Regions from separate parts of the Polaromonas sp. P4_H1 genome, predicted to be linked through region 3. Evidence: predicted binding sites of a transcription regulator. Region 3 holds the regulator's gene; each other region holds the start of a gene.

Region 1 (2,200 bases), on a different contig from region 3:
CGGTGCGGGCAGCACCTTCAACCGCTTCAATCACGCGGTCCACCAGCTCGTCAGAGACTGCCGCCTCAATTTTGACCTTGGGCAGAAAGTCGACCACGTACTCTGCACCGCGGTACAGTTCCGTGTGGCCTTTCTGACGGCCGAAGCCCTTGACTTCCGTCACCGTGATGCCTTGCACGCCAATACCGGAGAGTGCTTCACGCACCTCGTCCAGCTTGAACGGTTTAATGATGGCCGTTACTAGTTTCATTTCAGGTTCCTCCAGGATGAATAGGGAAGCGGCCAGGCTGTGCGCCGCTTCTGCCGCCTTTACAGGGTTTTGGTCAGCGTCACAACCAGCGTGCCCTTGTTGATGGACTTGCCGCTGGTGTCAACTGACGCGGGATACAGATAGCTGTTTTTCTTGTTGCCACCGACCACAGCACCCGACAGGGAGAGACCGTCGCCCAGGTCGTAGGCGGCGCCAACGCTGTAGTCCATGTAATCAGGCAGGCCGGCGGAGTTCGCGGCGCTCTTCAGGTCGGTAAAGCCGAGGGAGGCCTTGAAGGTCACCTTGGGCATCACTTCCTGGGCGAACGCCAGGTTCAGGTAGCCGGTGCCACGGCCCTCACCCACCAGGTATTCCTTGCCGAGTCCAAAGTAGCCCTTGGAAACGGTGTGGGAGTACTTGGCGCTGACCGGCCCGTAAGCGGCCCCGAGGTAGACCTCGGTCGTGTTGGCGCCACTGGCACCCGGATAGAGGTAGGTCAGAGCGCCCACATCCATGTCGAGAGGGCCGGCCTTGAACTTGTAGCCACCATAGAGATCGACTTCAACATGGCTGTTGTCGCCGGAAGGCAGGTACTTGGTCCAGTTGATGGTGGAGTTCCAGTTACCCACATAGAAACCGTTGCTGAACGCATAATCGACGCCGCCCTGCAGGGCCGGCTTGAAACTTCGTGTCTTGGAGTAATCCTGGTCCTGGCCACGGAACTTGTAATTGCTGGTCAGGGAGATGTTGAATGACAGCGGGGATGGCTCTGCGGCAGGGGCTGGCGTCTGGGCAAAGACTGCGCTGGACATAACCAGAGATGCGGCAAGTGCGACCTGGACGGGGATAAGTTTCATGAGAAGCTCCGAAGGTTGTTGAAGTTGGTTGAAGTTGCCCGAATTGTTCGTAGCACGTTACGTGCCAAACCCCCGCTCCTTCTGTGGGTACACGTCTACCTTTTCGCGCACTGTCGCGTTACATCTAAACCAAGAAAAACGAATATTGCACCAAGTTGGCTCAAATATGCGCACAACTTTGATGCATTTAAGAGGGAGTTACAAAAATGAGCTTGTCTTTAGTGCATAGCCGGGCCCTGCTGGGTCTGGAGGCACGGCCGGTGTGCGTCGAAGTGCATCTGGCGAACGGCTTGCCCAGCTTCACCCTGGTGGGCCTGGCTGAAACCGAGGTGAAGGAAGCACGCGAGCGGGTGCGCTCCGCCATTCAGAACACCGGGCTGGAGTTTCCGGCCAACAAGAGGATCACGGTGAATCTGGCACCTGCGGATTTGCCCAAGGACTCCGGCCGCTTTGATTTGCCGATTGCCCTGGGCATTCTGGCAGCCAGCGGCCAGCTGGACGCCCGCAAGCTGGCGGGCTATGAGTTCGCGGGGGAGTTGTCTTTGGGCGGTGACCTGCGCCCTGTAAGAGGCGCCTTGGCCATGAGCCTGGCACTGGCGCACCTCGCAAAAAACGATGGCGCCATGACTCCTGACAAACCCGGCATGCCGGCCAGGCAACCCAAATTGGTGCTGCCGGAAGGCAGCGCCCAGGAGGCAGCGCTGGTTCCCGACGCCGAAATCTACCGTGCGCACCATTTGCTGGACGTGGTCAGGCAATTCCTGCCCGGTGACACGCCACCCGAGGTGCTGGACGGCTGGACCCGGATCGCGCCCATTCCTCGCCGGGAGCAGGCAGATTACCCGGATCTCGCCGACGTCAAGGGCCAGGCGGCGGCCCGGCGGGCGCTGGAAATTGCCGCGGCCGGCGGACACAGCATCTTGATGATGGGCGCGCCCGGCTCCGGCAAATCCATGCTGGCACAACGTTTTGCCGGCCTGCTGCCCGCCATGACCACCGAGGAGGCGCTGGAAAGCGCCGCGGTCGCCTCGCTGGGCGGTCGCTTCGCGCTGGAAAACTGGGCCCTCCGGCCGACCTGCGCGCCCCACCATAC
Region 2 (2,200 bases), on a different contig from region 3:
CGCGCCCCTACTACGACGTGGCCCTGGCGGTGAAGGCCGGCGCCGACGTCGTGGTGCTCGACGGCATGCAGGGCGGCACGGCCGCGACGCAGGAGGTCTTCATCGAACACGTCGGCATTCCCATCCTGGCGGCCATCCGGCCGGCGGTGAAGGCGCTGCAGGACCTGGGCATGCACCGCAAGGTGCAGCTCATCGTCTCGGGCGGCATCCGCAACGGCGCCGACGTGGCCAAGGCTCTGGCGCTGGGCGCCGACGCGGTAGCCATCGGCACCGCCGCGCTGGTGGCCCTGGGCGACAACGACCCGCGCTGGCAGGACGAGTACGCCCGGCTGGGCACCGTGGCCGGCGCCTACGACGACTGGCATGAGGGCAAGGACCCGGCCGGTATTACCACGCAGGACCCGGGCCTGGCTTCGCGCCTGGACCCGGTGCAGGCGGGGCGCCGCCTGGCCAACTACCTGTCGGTGCTGACGATGGAAGCCCAGATCATTGCGCGGGCCTGCGGCAAGTCCCACCTGCACAATCTGGAGCCCGAAGACCTGTGCGCGCTGACCCTGGAGGCCTCTGCCATGACGCAGATTCCCATGGCTGGCACGAGCTGGTACCCGGGCGTTCAGGGCTTCTGAACGGTAGTGCGTCGGGTCATCTGGCGGTCGTTGAACATTGAGCTCAATGAACGAGCCGAAGCGCCGCATGGCGGCTTCGGTCCAGATGCGCCGACGGCTGTCCTGCACGTTCTCCTCGACCACGCCTTTTTTCCAGCCCGGGGCGACGTTGCAGAAGTCGGGGTCGAACAGGTAATGGCAGACCATAGCGCCAAAGCGAGCGTTGACGTTACGCGGCTTGCCGCGTCGCACCCTGGCCACGGCAGCATAGCTACAAACATGCGCAAGTTGAATGAGATGATCGAAAAGTTCCTGTCAGGAAAAACTGGCATGGACGTTGCTGAAGGTCCTGCGCACTTTTTCAACCCTTAAAGGACTTTTGCCATGAAAAGATTTCCTGCGGCGCTTGCCATATGCAGCGCCTTCGTTCTCAGCTCGGTCGCCTACGCGGCCGACGCTGCGCCACTGCCCAACAAGGGCGATACCAGTTGGATGATTGTTGCAACCTTGCTGGTCATCATGATGGCCGTGCCCGGCCTGCCCCTGTTTTATGGCGGCATGGTGCGCACGAAGAACATGCTTTCGGTAATGATGCAGGTCATGGTGACCTTCGCTCTGCTGGGCGTGTTGTGGTGCCTGTATGGTTACAGCCTGGCTTTTACCGAAGGCAACGCCTTCTTTGGGGGCTTCGACCGTGCGTTTCTCAAGGGTGTCACGCCCGACAGCGTGATCGCCACGTTCAGCAAGGGCGTGGTGATTCCGGAATTCATCTACATCGCCTTCCAGATGACGTTTGCGGCCATTACGCCCACCCTCATCATCGGATCGCTGGCCGAGCGCGTGAAGTTCTCGGCAGTGCTCGCCTTCATGGTGTTGTGGTTCACCTTCAGCTACCTGCCTATTGCCCACATGGTGTGGTACTGGGCCGGCCCTGACGCTTACACCAGCGCCGAAGTGGCCGACAAAGTCGGCGCCACAGCAGGCTTCCTGTTCCAGAAAGGTGCCATCGACTTCGCGGGCGGCACGGTTGTGCACATCAACGCGGCAATGGCTGGCATCGTGGGCGCTTTCCTGATTGGCAAGCGCGTCGGTTTCAACAAGGAACCCATGACACCGCACAGCCTGACGATGACAATGATCGGCGCCTCACTGCTGTGGGTGGGCTGGTTCGGCTTTAACGTCGGCTCCAATCTGGAGGCGAGCGGCACGGCGACCCTGGCATTCGTCAACACGTTCCTGGCCACCTGCGCGGCCACCGTATCGTGGGTCTTTGCGGAATGGATCCGCAAGGGCAAACCCTCCATGCTGGGTGCGGCATCTGGTGCGATTGCCGGCCTGGTGGCCATTACGCCCGCCTGCGGCTATGTTGGCGCCATGGGCGGCCTGGTGATCGGCTTGCTGGCCGGTTTGGCCTGCTTCTGGGGCGTTACGGGGCTCAAGCGCATGCTGGGCGCGGATGACAGCCTGGATGTGTTCGGCGTGCACGGCGTGGGCGGCATTCTGGGCGCCTTGCTCACCGGCGTATTCGTGTCGCCCAAGCTGGGCGGTACCGGCGTCTACGACTACGTGGCCAACAAGGTCGCCGACTTCGACAT
Region 3 (2,200 bases):
CATCATCGGTTTCCTGAAGTCGCGCGGCATTGGCGTGCTGATCACCGACCACAATGTCCGCGAAACGCTGGGCATTTGCGACCATGCCTACATCATCAGTGACGGCCACGTGCTGGCGACCGGCACCCCTTCCGAGATTGTGAACAATGCCGATGTACGCCGCGTTTATCTCGGTGAACACTTCAGAATGTGATGGCTCCCCCCCGTTGTCGCTCACTGCGTGTAGCTCCCTCCCCCCTGCAGGGGGCGGCGCCTGCGCCCCGGCAAAGCCGGTTGCGCGGCCCCCGCTTGGTTAATACATCCCAACTCGCTTTGTCGTGCGCTTAGGGATGTCATGAAACAAGGCCTTTCCCTCAGGGTCTCGCAGCACCTGGCGCTGACGCCGCAACTGCAGCAGTCGATCCGCCTGCTGCAGCTGTCCACCCTTGAGCTGAGCCAGGAAGTCGAGCAGATGCTCGATGAAAATCCGTTCCTGGAAGTGTCGGAAGAAGCCGCACCGCGCGAGGAATTTGGCCTGGAGAATGCCGACACACCGGTCAGCCAGGATAGCCGGGAATTTGAGTTTGCTGGTGATTCAATAGCAGGAAGCCCTGATGAATCAAAAGCTGCAAGCCAAAATGATGTAGATACAGGGCCCGAGGTCAGTTCCGAGGCCAAGCTGGAGGAAAGCTGGGAGGGCGACGGCTCGGTGGAGTCCTCGCCTGACGACAGCGAATGGGGCGGCGACGCGCCGGCCCGCAAAAACAATAATGCGGACGACAGCGAGGCCGAGGCTTCCGACCTGGCCCGCAGCCATGAGTCGCTGCAGGACCATTTGCACCGCCAGTCGCTCAGCCTGCGCCTGTCGGAGGAAGACCAGGCGGCGTTGCATTTCCTGATCGAGTCGCTCAATGACGACGGCTACCTCGAAGACAGTCTCGCGTCACTGGCCGCCGGTCTGGCGGGCGACGACCTTGAGCAGGCGGAAGAGCTGGAACAGCACTTTGCCATGGCCCTGAAGCTGCTGCAGCACATGGAGCCCGCCGGCGTCGGTGCCCGCAACCTGGCCGAGTGTCTCGGCCTGCAACTGCTCGACTGCAAGGACTGCGACGAGACCCGCGCAGCGATCGCCATGTGCAAGCAGCCCATGGAGCTGCTGGCCAAGCGGGATATGAAGCGCCTGTCCTACCTGTGCGGATTTCCGGAAAGCGTGATCCGGGGCGCCATCGCCGTGATCGGCCGGCTGGATCCCAAGCCCGGGCGGCGGTTTGTCAACGTCGAGCGCAACCTCATCGTGCCCGACGTGATCGTCGTCAAGTCGGGCCGCGGCTTCAAGGTCTCCCTCAACAGCGAGGTCATGCCCCGCCTGCGCGTGCACGACATCTATGCCAATGCGCTGAAGCAGCACAAGGGCCAGAACGGGCAGGCCTTGCAGCAGCGCTTGCAGGAGGCACGCTGGTTCATCAAAAACATCCAGCAGCGCTTTGACACCATCCTGCGCGTGAGCAGTGCGATTGTGGAGCGGCAAAAGAATTTCTTCACCCACGGCGAGCTGGCCATGCGTCCGCTGGTGCTGCGCGAAATTGCCGACGAACTGGGCCTGCACGAGTCCACCATCTCGCGCGTCACCACGGCCAAGTACATGAGCACGCCGTTCGGCACCTTCGAGCTCAAGTACTTTTTTGGCTCGGCGCTGGGCACCGAGACCGGTGGCAACGCGTCCAGCACGGCGGTGCGCGCCCTCATCAAGCAGTTTGTCTCGTCCGAGAGCCTGAAAAAGCCGCTCAGCGACAACCAGATTTCCGAAATGCTCAAGGAGCAGGGCATTGAATGCGCGCGCCGCACCGTGGCCAAGTACCGCGAGGCTTTGCGCATCGCGCCTGCCAACCTGCGAAAGTCGCTTTGAAAGTAGCCCCCACGGTCGCCCACTGCGTGTGGCTCCCTGCCCCCCGAGGGGGCCGCTGCGCCTGCGGCCCGGCAAAGCCGGTTCCGCGGCCCCTGCTTGAAAAAGAACCGTCACCCAGCCAGCCGTGAGTCTTCATTCATGAACCAACTTCAACTCTTTTTACCCTGCGCCGCCGGCGTCGAGGCCTTGCTGGCCAGCGAGGTCAAACGCATCACCGGCATCGAAGGCAAGGCCTGGCGCGCCGGCGTGCAGTTGCAGGGCTCCTGGCGTGATGCCCTGCAACTCAACCTGCACAGCCGCCTGGCCCAGCGGGTG

Evidence for each region. The regulator sigma-54, encoded in region 3, starts transcription at its own class of promoters, with help from an activator protein. The targets are predictions, from matches to a motif close to TGGCANGNAANCTGCTTT.
Region 1: the regulator sigma-54 is predicted to act here: its motif matches at 1,157-1,174, upstream of AC1DS5_RS21220 (TorF family putative porin).
Region 2: the regulator sigma-54 is predicted to act here: its motif matches at 932-949, upstream of AC1DS5_RS12620 (ammonium transporter).

Annotation. Positions count from the first base shown of each region.
Region 1 covers NZ_JBFUKG010000019.1:85,366-87,565, forward strand. Annotated here, with positions in the region: gene glnK (P-II family nitrogen regulator) at 1-250, opposite strand, end outside; gene AC1DS5_RS21220 (TorF family putative porin) at 310-1,107, opposite strand; gene AC1DS5_RS21225 (YifB family Mg chelatase-like AAA ATPase) at 1,314-2,200, shown strand, end outside.
Region 2 covers NZ_JBFUKG010000008.1:201,653-203,852, reverse strand. Annotated here, with positions in the region: gene AC1DS5_RS12630 (FMN-binding glutamate synthase family protein) at 1-626, shown strand, start outside; partial or broken gene AC1DS5_RS12625 (IS21 family transposase) at 663-869, opposite strand; gene AC1DS5_RS12620 (ammonium transporter) at 990-2,200, shown strand, end outside.
Region 3 covers NZ_JBFUKG010000001.1:49,540-51,739, reverse strand. Annotated here, with positions in the region: gene lptB (LPS export ABC transporter ATP-binding protein) at 1-193, shown strand, start outside; gene AC1DS5_RS00245 (RNA polymerase factor sigma-54) at 335-1,885, shown strand; gene AC1DS5_RS00240 (THUMP domain-containing class I SAM-dependent RNA methyltransferase) at 2,024-2,200, shown strand, end outside.